4 regions of the Halobacillus sp. B23F22_5 genome follow, and region 4 is predicted to be linked to each of the others. Evidence: riboswitches for the same ligand, from Rfam matches in the RefSeq annotation. Region 4 holds a riboswitch; each other region holds the start of a gene.
What was found. A riboswitch is a leader RNA that binds a small molecule or an ion and turns the genes downstream of it on or off. The one in region 4 is predicted to bind S-adenosylmethionine.

Region 1 (3,113 bases), on a different contig from region 4:
ATTGTTTCGTCACAGGAACCGTTTCTTTTTTCTCTTTAATAAAATTCATACAGGTAATGAACAACCCTGATATGATCAGCAAACCGACCATACCGGCCAATCCTTTTGCAAGTAAAAAGTCAAACGAGCTGAAGAAAACGATGGCCAGTCCGACAGCAGTGAGCAGGGAATAAAACCCTACGCTGTTAAACGATGCTTTCCATACCCAGTTGCCAGAGTTGTCGATCAGGCTGACTAACACAATGGTGATGATGTTGATACCCATCCCGATCCATACTGGATGCGTATTCATGAAAAAGTCGTTGATTGCCCAGCCGCTGAGATGATACCAAAGCAGGCCTGATGCCGAGCCGGTGAACAACGAGACCAAGGCAGCCCGCTTCGTAACAACCGGCCAGAATATTGCCGCAACAACCGGGGCAAATGTCGCCGAATTCCGCGTTACCCAAGCAAAAACATTCCACCACGCTGATTGTTCGGAACGCAGCAGGGCGAATACGATCATTAACCCAGTCAACAACAACAAGGACCATTTGGTATACTTGATCAGCTGCAGTTCATTTGCTTTAGGATTCAAAGCTTTTCCGACATCACGGCCGAGGCTGGTGGCTCCGGAGAATTGGCAAGGCGCTCCCCAACTGAGTGCTGCTGCCCAAAATCCGAGGAAAAACAGACCGACTAACGGTGCCGGTAGTGTTTCCATCAAGTAAAGCGGAACTGCCACCAGTCCGCGTGTTTCCCCAGGCACTACCTGAGCGGCCGCCAGTCCGAATAAAACAGCACCAATTATCAACGGAATGCCGAGCAGCGAAGCGTAAATTAAACCTCGGCGCCCCTGTTCCGGGGTTTTACAGGACAATGCCATCTGGAATGCTGCCTGGGCAAGAATGACATTGAAAAGGAATGTCCCGAACCAGGCCAGGATCGTCTGCAGGCCGGCTGCACTCCATGACGCGTACTCGGGTCTTTCCTGAAACAATGTCTGAATGCCATCGATCCCTGGATTGATAAAAAATGCGTAAGTCCCGATCGCAAGCATCATGAAAAACACCACGACGTTGCTCAATTGTGTAAAACCGACAGACCACATGCCGCCGAATTGCAGATAAACAAATAGTAATAAAGCAGTTAAAGCTACGGATAATACCAGCGATATACCTGTAAAAACAGACAACGCGGATGCAAACGCCAGCGCAGTAGCCACTGACCACATCGGGAATGTGAAAGCTGTAATCGCTCCGGCAAGTCCTCGGACTTTTTCACCGTAACGGTCCCCAAGCAGACCAGAGATTGTCACCAGTGCCCGTTTTCGGAATGGTGCAATCAAAACAAGGGCGATAATCAAGACATGCACTGTTTCCGCCACGCCATACCAGATGGCCGACACCCCTGTCAGATAGCTGAGCTCCAGAACCGCTATGTACGACGAACCGGAGAACAATCCCGTGATGCATACCGTAACGAACAGGGTATTGAACCCGCGCCCTCCTACGAAAAATCCATTGCCATCTTTCGCCCGCCTCATTCCAAGCTGGCTCATAAAAATTAAAAAGAACGTATAGGCCAAAGCAAAACCGATAAACCAATATCCTACTGTTGTCATTCTTTTGCCTCCTTAAAAATATGTTACCTTCGTGCCTGTTGCAAAGTTGATTATATTTATCAGTTTAGTAAGTTTAAAACCAATAAATATCCCCTTGATACTAAGAAAACCTCCGTTTTAATATAGAAAAAACCTCTCCCGGAGGAAGAGGTTTTTTCTCTTCCTCATCTTTCAGACAACAGCGTCTGTTGGACGTAGCACCTTATTATTTCCCCAAAGAAAATAACAGGTTGCTGCAGGTTCACGGGACCAATTTCCTCCCCTGCTCGCGATAAGGATGTTTTCCGTAATTAAGTTAAATTCTACCCTACAAGATGCTCGGATGAATGTCAATATATTTTCTGACTTTTTTCTCTATTCTTACAATGAAAACACTTACATTATCAAAAATAATGCTAATCTCCTAATCGTGCCACTCACTTCCTGTTATACTTTAACTATCTACATGAAAGTGAGGTTCAATCATGCAAAAAATCTGGCATACATACAAACATTCTTCATTCATTCTAAAAATGACAATTGGTTTTCTGCTTGGTATTGCTGTTGGTATCATCTTCGGACAGCAGGCGGAAGTACTGAAACCGCTCGGTACGATACTTATCAACCTATTAAGCTTGATTGCAATTCCAGTCATTTTCCTGACCGTCGTCCTGGCCATCAATCAGATGAAGCCAAAACATTTAGGTCGCCTGGGCGGGAAACTGCTTATCTACTACGGGCTGACGACAGGCGCAGCAGTAGTCATCGGTGTAGCTCTTGCGCTATGGATCAATCCAGGTTCCCAGCTTTCATTACCTGATGCCCAGGTAGAAAAGCCGGAAACCCCAGGTTTTTCGGACGTATTATTGAATATTGTACCGGACAATATCTTCCAGGTTTTCGCATCCGGGGAGCTGATGGGCATTCTTTTCTTAGCCGTCATCATCGGATTGGGGATGGCCAGGATGCGCTACGCCGATAAAGTCGACTTGCGTGATTCGGGAGAGACACTGCACCGATTCTTTTCTGCTGCCAATGAGTTATTCTTTTTACTATTAAAAGGAATTCTTCTATATGCTCCTATTGGAATATTCGCCATTAGTGCTTCTTCCTTCGGGAGCCAGGGTTGGCAGACTTTCCAATCGCTACTGGCGTTTACCGGGGTATTTTATCTCGGGGTGGTTCTACTGTGGCTTTTCATCTACACTGCTTTTCTCAAGTATGCAAAAATCAGTATCAAGGACTTTTTTAAACAGACGAAAGAAGCGTATTTTACCGCTTTCTTTACATCCAGCAGCATAGCTTCCCTGCCTGTTGCGATCGAATCGGCAAAAAAAGCCGGTATTTCCGAGCGGACAGCTAATTTTTCCTTGCCGATCGGAGCCGTATTCAACTCAGACGGCGGGGCACTGCGGATGGGAGTCTCAATTGTATTTGCCGCCAATATCACTGGCCTGGATTTATCAGTCATGGACTTTCTCACCATTGTAGTAGTAGGGACGCTGCTATCGATCGGGACAGCTGGAATTCC
Region 2 (3,113 bases), on a different contig from region 4:
AAAAGCCAGCCACTATCCTGAGTGGCTGGCTTTTCTAGTTAATTCCACACTTCGTCGGCGATTTCGATAACATGCCTGATTTTCGCCCATTGCTCCGCTTCCGAAAGAATATTGCCTTCCTCGGTGGATGCGAAGCCGCATTGCGGGCTGAGACACAGCTGGTCTAACGGTACATACTCCCTCGCTTCCGCAATACGTGCTTTGATGCGGTCTTTGTCTTCGAGCTCGCCGGTTTTAGACGTAATCAATCCAAGTACCACACGGAGGTCACCACGCTTCACATAACGGAGCGGCTCGAATCCGCCTGAGCGATCGTCATCATACTCGAGGAACAATCCATCGACATTCAGTTCACTGAATAATGTCTCGGAAACAGCGTCATACCCTCCTGATGCTGTATAGGTGGAGCGGAAATTCCCACGGCAAATGTGCATTGTAATAGTGAGGTCATCGGGCTTGTCAGCAATAGAAGTATTGATGGCCTGGACAAATAGCTGCCTTAATTTATCTGGCTCCTGGCCACGGTCACGAATCATCTTTTGGCCTTCTTCCGAGAAAAACACTGCCCAGGATGTGTCATCCAGCTGAAGGTAGCGGCAGCCGGCATCATAAAATGCCTGGATTGCTTTTTGATAGGCTTTCGTCAAATCCTTCAGCAGCTCGTCTTCATTTTCATAGATTTCTTTGTTAATATCCCCACGGAAAAACAACATGTTCGGGCTTGGAATCGTGAACTTCGGGGTATGTTCCTCCCCTACGAGTGAATGGAGAAATTTATAATGCTCGATCATCGGGTGCCTGTCGCTGAAATCGACTTTGTCAATGACACGGACAGAATGGGGCTTGGTTTCCACCCCTTTGAACTGGATGCCTGACGCTGGCTCGTACCCTTCGACTCCCTCTAAATTTTCGAGAAAATCAAAATGCCACCAGGCACGGCGGAAATCTCCATCTGTGATGGATTGCAGGCCGGCTTCCTTTTGCTTTTCTACAAGTTTGATAATCTCTTCATCTTCTATTCTCGTTAATTCTTCTGCAGAGATTTCCCCTTTTTCTCTTTGCTGGCGTGCTTTCTTCAGCCGCTCCGGCCGGAGGAAACTCCCGACATGGTCCCCGCGGAATGGTGCTCTTATTGTTTTTGTTTCTGCCATTTCTGATCCTCTCCTCTGCTTAGAAAAAGTTGGGCTTGTCACCAGGTATTTATGGCGAAAGCCTTCGTTTTTTCTTATACTTTAATCCTTTAACAAAGGTAAACTTACTTAAAGTATAAAAAATAAAAGCCTCTTCCAATAAGAAGAGACTTTGTAATTGAATTCGCCACTTCTTATCTTTCAAGTTTTTTTCAACTTGCAGGAATTAGCACCTTGTAATCATACAGGTTGCTGAGGTGTCACCGGGCCATACCCTCGACCTCTCTCGATAAGAAACTATATACAATTTTCAGAAAGTAGTATGCTAGTAATCATATCAGCTGTAAAGAAAAAAATAAAGCCGGAAAAAATTTTTTCTGATGCTTCAATTTGAAGTTTTTTCCACCCCCACTTGGAAACTTTTTCTATCGAATTATGTAACGAAATGGAGGGAATAAAGATGAAAAAAGGCGAACTGGAACAAAAAATTGAAGAACAACGAGAAAAATTGTACCACCTGTATATAACGGATCACCACTATCCTGAAATTGTAAAAATATCTCAATACTTAGATGAACTATTGAATGAATACAACCTTTACACCAACAAGTTCAAGAAATCAAAAGAGCTTACTTTTGAGTGAGTGCTTTCCCAAAGATTACCTTCGTAATTTCAAGCTGGTTTTACAGCTATGAAGCAAACCATGTACTACCCACCAAAGGTGACCCCTCGTCACCAGTAAGCTTCCAATATTCTATTAATCACCTTATCTCCAGCCTGAAAAACTCGGCGCTGGAAACTGACAAGCCAGATTCTTGCACTTAAAGCTTCTATTCTGCCCACTCCTCTACTATGATAGGAATTAACTTGAAACGAAAGGGCAGAGGGCAGATGGGAATCAACGACATTATCATACTAATCGTAATCGGGTTCCTCTGTGTAGGAGCTATCGATAAAATATTGGGTAACCGGTTCGGGTTTGGCGATCGTTTCACGGAAGGGTTCATGGCCATGGGCTCCCTCACACTTGCCATGGTCGGTATCATTTCCCTGGCACCGGTGATAGCAACATTCCTGACCCCTGTCATCGCTCCGGTCTACGGACTGATTGGGGCCGATCCAGCCACCTTTGCGAACACAATTCTGGCCATCGATATGGGCGGCTACTCGCTCGCAACCGAAATGTCACAGCACCCGGATGCCGAACTGTTCGCCTGGGTATTCCTTGGCACGATGATGGGCCCTACGATCGTGTTCACCATTCCTGTCGCGCTCGGAATCATAGAAAAACAGGACCATCCCTACTTCGCCAAAGGCATTCTACTCGGGCTGATCACGGTTCCGGTCGGTGCTTTTTCAGGAGCCATGGTGGCGGGACTGGATACTGGTATTATTCTCATAAACCTGGTACCTACAATTATTTTTTCTATTGTAATTGCTATCGGGTTATGGAAAAAGCCTTCGATGATGATTACTGGGTTTTCCTGGTTCGGCAAAGGTGTGGAAAGCTTAGCGATCATCGGGCTCACCGCGATTGCGGTGGAAACGTTGACCGGATTCGTTGTCATTCCCAATTTGACCCCACTCGATGAAGGGATTCAAATTGTTGCCAGGCTCGCTATATTCCTTGCTGGCGCCTTTCCGATGGTCGCGTTCATCTCCCGTGTATTTGATAAATATTTATCTAAAATCGGCGGCTGGCTGCGTATCAGTGAAACCTCTACAACTGGCCTGATCGCATCGCTGGCGCATAATATTCCGATGCTTGCCTTGCTGAAGGAGATGGAACCGAGAGGAAAAGTCATTAACGTTGCGTTTGCAGTCAGTGGAGCGTTTGTGTTCGGTGGACATTTAGGATTTGTCGCCGGAGTCAATCAGGAGATGGTTTTCGCCATGATTGTCGGAAAACTCGTCAGCGGATTCAGCGCGATCGCGCTGGCAGTTTTTGCGTTGAAAAAGACTGTCTGAATGCCGGCGTAGATT
Region 3 (3,113 bases), 170 kb from region 4:
AGTAAGTTGGATCAGTGGGATAAATCAATCTTCCATCCTCGTAATCTGGCAGACTGGCATTCGGATATGCGGAAAGCACTGCTTTTTCAGGTAATGGAACGTCTTCCAATGATTGAATCATATGATAAGGGCCAAGCCGGCAGTTGACACCGACAACGTCAGCACCTTTTTGTTCCAACAGTTGAAGCGCATCCGCAAGCGGCATGCCATTCTGCATGACGCCGGGCTCATGCATCGATACTTGCGTAATCAATGGAAGATCGGTTTCCTGCCTAGCAATTTCTAAAACCGTCGTCAGCTCTTCCAGGTCATAGAAGGTTTCGAAAATAAGTCCGTCTATATCCTTCATCAACAGGCAATAGAGCTGCTCACGGAAACTGCGTTTCAATTCTTCCATTGTTGGGATTTCTTTTTGAATATCCCGGATACCGCCGATGGTGCCTACCACATAAGTGTCTTCACCGGCAGCCTCTTTTGCCAGCTGAACGGCAGCAGTATTGATGGCTTTGACGTGATCTTCCAGCCCATAGCGGGATAGTTTAATATAATTAGCCCCATATGTGTTTGTCTGAATGACATCTGCGCCGGCACGGACATAAGCTTTGTGCACATTCCGTACTTCTTTGGCATGGGATAAGTTCATTTCTTCGAAACAGCGGTCGACCCCGTAAGAATAGAGCAGGGTCCCCATTGCGCCGTCTCCAATTAATGTTTTTTCCTGAAGTGCTTGATCTAATCTCATTCGTTATCCTCCTAGTTCGACTTCCAGCTTGGTGGTTTGTTGCAATGCCTGGTCAAAATCTTTGATGATATCTTCGGCTTTTTCGAGACCGACGGATAGACGCAGCAGTCCGTCGGTGATGCCGCGTTTCAGCCTTTCCTGTTCAGGCATGGAGGCATGGGACATTTTCGCCGGGTAAGAAAGTATGGATTCTACAGCACCTAGACTTACGGCAAATACCGGAATTTCTACGTGTTTAGAAAATTGTCTAACGGCCGCTTCATCTTTCAGTCGGAACGAAAGGACAGCACCAGGACCGTCTGCTTGATAGTTATGGGTCGAATAGCCGGGATGAGTACTAAGGCTTGGGTGATACACTTCCTCGATCAGCGGATGGTCGGCCAGGTACTGTGTAATTTTTATTGCTGATTCGGTGGACTGTTTCAAACGGCAGTCGAGTGTCTTCAATCCGCGTAAAACGAGCCAGGAGTCATGCGGGCCAAGAATCGATCCGAACGCATTCTGCAAATACGGGAGCTGTTCGGCTATCTCCGGGTGGTTCGTAACTGCAAGACCGGCCACGACATCACTATGCCCAGCAATGAATTTAGTGGCACTGTGCAGCACCAGGTCGGCACCAAGTTCTAGCGGCCGCTGCAAGGCTGGGGTCATAAATGTATTATCTACAAACGTGTAGCAGCGGTGCGCTTTTGCGAGCTTAGCGACAGCGCTGATATCAGTTATGTTTAAGAGAGGGTTAGCAGGTGTTTCGATGTACACTACTTTAGTATTCGGCTGAATGGCTGTAGCTACCGCATGCAGATCCGTCATATCGACGAAAGTATGCTCGATTCCGAAGCGGTGCAGGACATCGTGGACCAGCCGGAATGTGCCCCCGTAGACGTCTTCTGTAATGACCACATGGTCGTTTTTGGACAACATCATGAACGAGGTGGAAATGGCAGCCATGCCGGAGGCGAACGCAAGCCCTTGATTGCCGCCTTCGAGTCTGGCAATCTCTTCTTCCAATGCTTCTCTTGTTGGATTTCCGGAGCGGCTATAATCATATTTTCCCGGATTGTCAAAGTCTGCTTGATGAAAAGTGGACGCCTGCTGGATTGGCACGCTTACTCCGCCCGTAGTCGGGTCAAACTTATGATTTCCATGAAGCACGCGTGTCTGAAAAGAATACGAATGATCGGTCATTTATAATTCCTCCTCGTTGAAAAATCATGGGTAAATATAAAAAAAGCCTTCCCATAAGAAGAAGACTTTGTAATGATAAGTTCCTCTTCTTATCTTCCAAGTTGTTGGCACAACTTGCTGGAATTAGCACCTTTCTGGTATCACCAGTGGTTGCTGAGGCTTCAACGGGCCAGTCCCTCTGCCTCTCTAGATAAGAAATAATCGAGTTAGTATTTAATTGGTTCTCACTAACTTACACTAAAGCGATAAATTTTACAAGGGGGGAGAAGAGAATTTTTCGAATTTTCTAGTAGAAGAGAATGATTGACAACGATGTAATCGGGGAAGGTAAAATAAATGAAGCACTTTTATTGAAAAGGAGAATCAAATGATGAGTGAAGAAAAAAATTATAATAAAAAACTGAAGAATTTCAATCCCGCCAAAGCAGTAGAAACCGGGCGTAAATATTTTTCCGAAAACAAATTTTTTGCCAAAATGGGTCGCTATGCATTATTGCTGGGCTCCAAGATCGCTTACTATAGTTTTCTCTTGTATTACACATTCAAGAGCCCGAATACACCAAAGAAAGACAAGCTTACGATAGCAGGAGCACTTGGTTATTTAATTTTTCCTGCTGATGTTATTCCTGACTTCATTCCGGTCGTCGGTTTTGCGGATGATAGCCTTGCTATCATTTATGCTATTTACAGTGTCGTTTCCCATATCGATGAGCCGATCAAGGCGCAGGCACATGCCAGTATGGTGAAGTATTTCGGCAAAAACTTCAGTAAAGCGAATATTGATGAAAGGTTTATGATGGATGAGTCCAATGATGAAGAAGGAGAAGATCATTCGCAGGCTCAATAAGTTCTTAGGGGCAGTCTCAAATAAAATGCTGGAAGTCGCAAATATATCCAGAAAGCCGCTAATATAAGTGAAATGCAGCATTAAAAATCACTCCTGTCCTCTATTAAACAGGGGTAGGATCGGCCAAATCAAAATCCCCTCCAAAGCGAGGGGATTTTGATTTGCTGTCAGCAAATATTTTGTTATAGGATAGAGCGATAAGATAAAGACTAAACTAACAGTAATACATGTAAAGGGGATTATTATGGCTGAAACAACACACCAACACTTACGAAAATTTCAAGAAGCAAATAAAGATAAAGGACGACTTCTGATCTGCTGTCCGGACCAGCCTGGGAT
Region 4 (3,113 bases):
GAGCGGGTTTAAGCTTGAATTTTGCGTATTTTACAGGATTCAACTTCAATATTCCGGCCGTAGTGTTTGTGTCATCGCTTAAAGGAGAAGCAAAAGCCCCGAATGTACCACTTGCGAATACAGCTCCGATAACGATAGGCAGGGAGCTGCCCGCAGTGACGGCAATGGACAAGCCGACTGGCATTAGTATGCCCCATGTCCCCCATGAAGAGCCGATGAAATAGGACAACCCGCACCCTACTACAAATAATACAACGGCGACGTAACCGGGCGGTATCCATTCAAACGATGAAGAAACCGTATCAGCAAACTTCAATTCCTCTGATCCTTTACTCAGCCCCCATACCATGGCAAGAAGGACGATGACCCCCATCATTTCGTTACCTTCATTGATCACCGTCTTCATCATTTGCCTCAGGGGCTGGTTGACGATTTTTAGATAAACCATCAAGAATACTACGGTCAATACTACTGCCAACACCATCGCATCGAGCACGTTGGCATTGATTAACGCCTGAAGCCCTTCTTTATCTTTTTTCAACCCCAACACATACATAAGGAAGAAAGTCAGGAGGATGACGGTGAAAAGAGGCAAGATTAGTGTCCAGGGCCGGTTTGGTAAATCTTTAGCAACAGCAGGGTGGCAGTCTTCCCACTGATCATCATCGTCAGCGGTTTCATTTGTGCCATCTTCCGCGCAGGTTGCTGACTTTTTATTACGATGAAAAAAACTCAGATAAAAGCCGATGATAAGCATAGCGAAAGCGAAGAAATTAAAAGGGATGCTCTGTAAATAAAGCATATAAGGGTCACCTTTTGCACCTGCCTGATGCAGCGACATTTCAATGACCGAGCTCATATAGCCTACAAAAGCAGTAGCTACAGGTATTAGGACTACCAGAGGAGAAGCGGTCGTTTCAATGACGAATCCCAGTTCCTGTTTTGTCATCGGCAGTTTTTTTCTCATAGCTTTCATTACTGGGGCTATCGTTACGATACGAAAGCTGGGTGCGCTGAAAGTGCCGAGAGAGGATAACCATGTGAGCATGAATGCGCCACGTTTGGTATTGACTTTTTCTGTTGCAGCCCGGACGAACCCTTTGATGCCGCCAGCGAATTTGATCAAACCGATCAACGATGAGAAAGCATAAAGAAAGATGATGATTTTTAAATTGTTTTCATCCTGTAAGCCTTGGATGATAAAACCCAAAGAAGTGGTCATCCCGCCAAGCCAGTCAGGCTCTGCCAGATAACCAGCAACCACTACAGCGAATAATAGACTGGGCACAACTTGTTTCGTCCAAATAGCAGCAATGACAACCGCAATAAATGGTATTACCGACAGCCAACCCATATGTACACCTCTTTCCCTTTTCCCTAAACATGCTCCATATAGGTTGTGGAAAAATAAAGTAAAGTATTCGAAAAAAATGGTTTTTATCCCTTTACTTCGGCATAGAATTTATTGTAAGATAAGAATTACAAATTTAAATACTATCGTTAACTTCTTATCCAGAGAGGCGGAGGGACTGGCCCTTTGATGCCCGGCAACCATCGGATCAAACACATGATTCGAACGGTGCCAATTCCTGCAGGATGAATGATCCTGAAAGATGAGAGGACGTATGCATAAACGTACGGATCCCTTTCTTTTGGATAAGAGAGGGATCTTTTTGTACTTTAAGAAAATTTAACTTTAGTTAAAGGATTAAAGTATAAGAAACACTTAGGCTTTCGCCATAAGACTTGGCGTGAAGCCGAGTTTTTCTAAACGTATAAAGCCTCGTCAATCTCTTGCGAAAGAAGTTACGTGAGTGGAAAGGAAGCGATGAGTGATGGCAACGGCAATTTTTGCAGCAGGATGTTTTTGGGGAGTAGAAGCATGGTTTGAAAGAATAAATGGAGTAGAACAGACAAGAGTAGGATACAGCGGTGGCAACGTCGAAAGCCCTTCTTATGAATTAGTGAAAACAGGCAAAACCGGCCATGCAGAATCAGTGAAGGTCGATTTCGATCCTGAAAAAATATCTTATGAGTCGCTTATTGATGCATTTTTTGAATGTCATAATCCGACGACACGTAATCGTCAGGGAGAAGACATCGGTTCTCAATATCGTTCTATTATTTTTTATACTGATGAAACGCAACTGCAGGCAGCGGAGCAAAAGCTGAGCGAATGGAACCAAAAGGGTGTTTTCCGAACGGAAATTGTTACAGAAATTGTAGAAGCAGGACCTTTTTATGAAGCCGAAGAGTACCATCAAAAATACTTACAAAAGAATGGAACTGCTTCTTGCGGAATCGTGTGAGTCAATCACACGATTTTTTTTTGAAACTTTTTATTGCTAAAGGCGTAAGTATTATCCATAGGAGGCGATCGGAAATGAGTAAGTACTCTATCTCATCATTCATCAGGGAAACGAAACAGGATGAATCGGAAAATGAATACTTCGAATTGGAAACACCTCGTTTACTCGAAGTCAATCTTGCCGGAGATGTATGGGCGAAAATGGGGGCGATGATTTCTTATCAGGGAGAAATCAAGTTTGAACGGGAAGGGATTTTGGAGCATGGGGTAGGAAAGATGTTGAAGAAAGCCTTTACCTCAGAAGGCAGTTCCTTGATGAAAGCGAAAGGGAACGGGAGGTTATACCTTGCCGATCAAGGTAAGAAAATTACCATTTTAGACTTGGATAATGAAGCCATCACCGTCAATGGGAATGATTTGCTCGCATTCGAGCCAGGTATCGAGTGGGATATCCAATTGATGAAAAAAGTAGCAGGCATGATGTCTGGCGGCCTTTTCAATATCACTTTGCAGGGAAGTGGGAGAGTTGCAATTACCTCTCACTATGAACCGCTCACGCTGCTTGTTACGCCTGACCAGCCGGTCATCACAGATCCAAATGCAACGGTTGCCTGGTCGGGGCATTTGCAACCGGAATTCCAGACGGATATTACGCTGAAGACGTTTTTGGGGAGAGGCAGCGGCGAATCGATTCAAATGAGATTCGCTGGTGAAGGCTTTGTAATCGTCCAGCCTTTCGAAGAAGTTTATTACTCTAACAATAAAAACAGTTAAGAACCAAACTCTATCGCTGAATTCTACAGGC

Region 1: linked by a shared signal. The riboswitch ahead of ACGTN9_RS19540 (sodium:solute symporter family protein) and the one ahead of msrA (peptide-methionine (S)-S-oxide reductase MsrA) in region 4 are both predicted to bind S-adenosylmethionine.
Region 2: linked by a shared signal. The riboswitch ahead of ACGTN9_RS00960 (5-methyltetrahydropteroyltriglutamate--homocysteine S-methyltransferase) and the one ahead of msrA (peptide-methionine (S)-S-oxide reductase MsrA) in region 4 are both predicted to bind S-adenosylmethionine.
Region 3: linked by a shared signal. The riboswitch ahead of metC (cystathionine beta-lyase) and the one ahead of msrA (peptide-methionine (S)-S-oxide reductase MsrA) in region 4 are both predicted to bind S-adenosylmethionine.

Annotation. Positions count from the first base shown of each region.
Region 1 is NZ_JBIEKI010000023.1:25,593-28,705, forward strand. It holds gene ACGTN9_RS19540 (sodium:solute symporter family protein) at 1-1,603, opposite strand, end outside; SAM riboswitch class I at 1,765-1,881, opposite strand; gene ACGTN9_RS19545 (dicarboxylate/amino acid:cation symporter) at 2,068-3,113, shown strand, end outside.
Region 2 is NZ_JBIEKI010000001.1:191,816-194,928, reverse strand. It holds gene ACGTN9_RS00960 (5-methyltetrahydropteroyltriglutamate--homocysteine S-methyltransferase) at 39-1,151, opposite strand; SAM riboswitch class I at 1,322-1,426, opposite strand; gene ACGTN9_RS00955 (aspartyl-phosphate phosphatase Spo0E family protein) at 1,591-1,773, shown strand; gene eutH (ethanolamine utilization protein EutH) at 2,022-3,098, shown strand.
Region 3 is NZ_JBIEKI010000005.1:198,946-202,058, reverse strand. It holds gene ACGTN9_RS09725 (bifunctional homocysteine S-methyltransferase/methylenetetrahydrofolate reductase) at 1-742, opposite strand, end outside; gene metC (cystathionine beta-lyase) at 746-1,927, opposite strand; SAM riboswitch class I at 2,014-2,124, opposite strand; gene ACGTN9_RS09715 (YkvA family protein) at 2,298-2,774, shown strand; gene purU (formyltetrahydrofolate deformylase) at 3,019-3,113, shown strand, end outside.
Region 4 is NZ_JBIEKI010000005.1:29,826-32,938, reverse strand. It holds gene ACGTN9_RS08835 (Na+/H+ antiporter NhaC family protein) at 1-1,354, opposite strand, end outside; SAM riboswitch class I at 1,506-1,620, shown strand; gene msrA (peptide-methionine (S)-S-oxide reductase MsrA) at 1,836-2,309, shown strand; gene ACGTN9_RS08825 (AIM24 family protein) at 2,384-3,082, shown strand.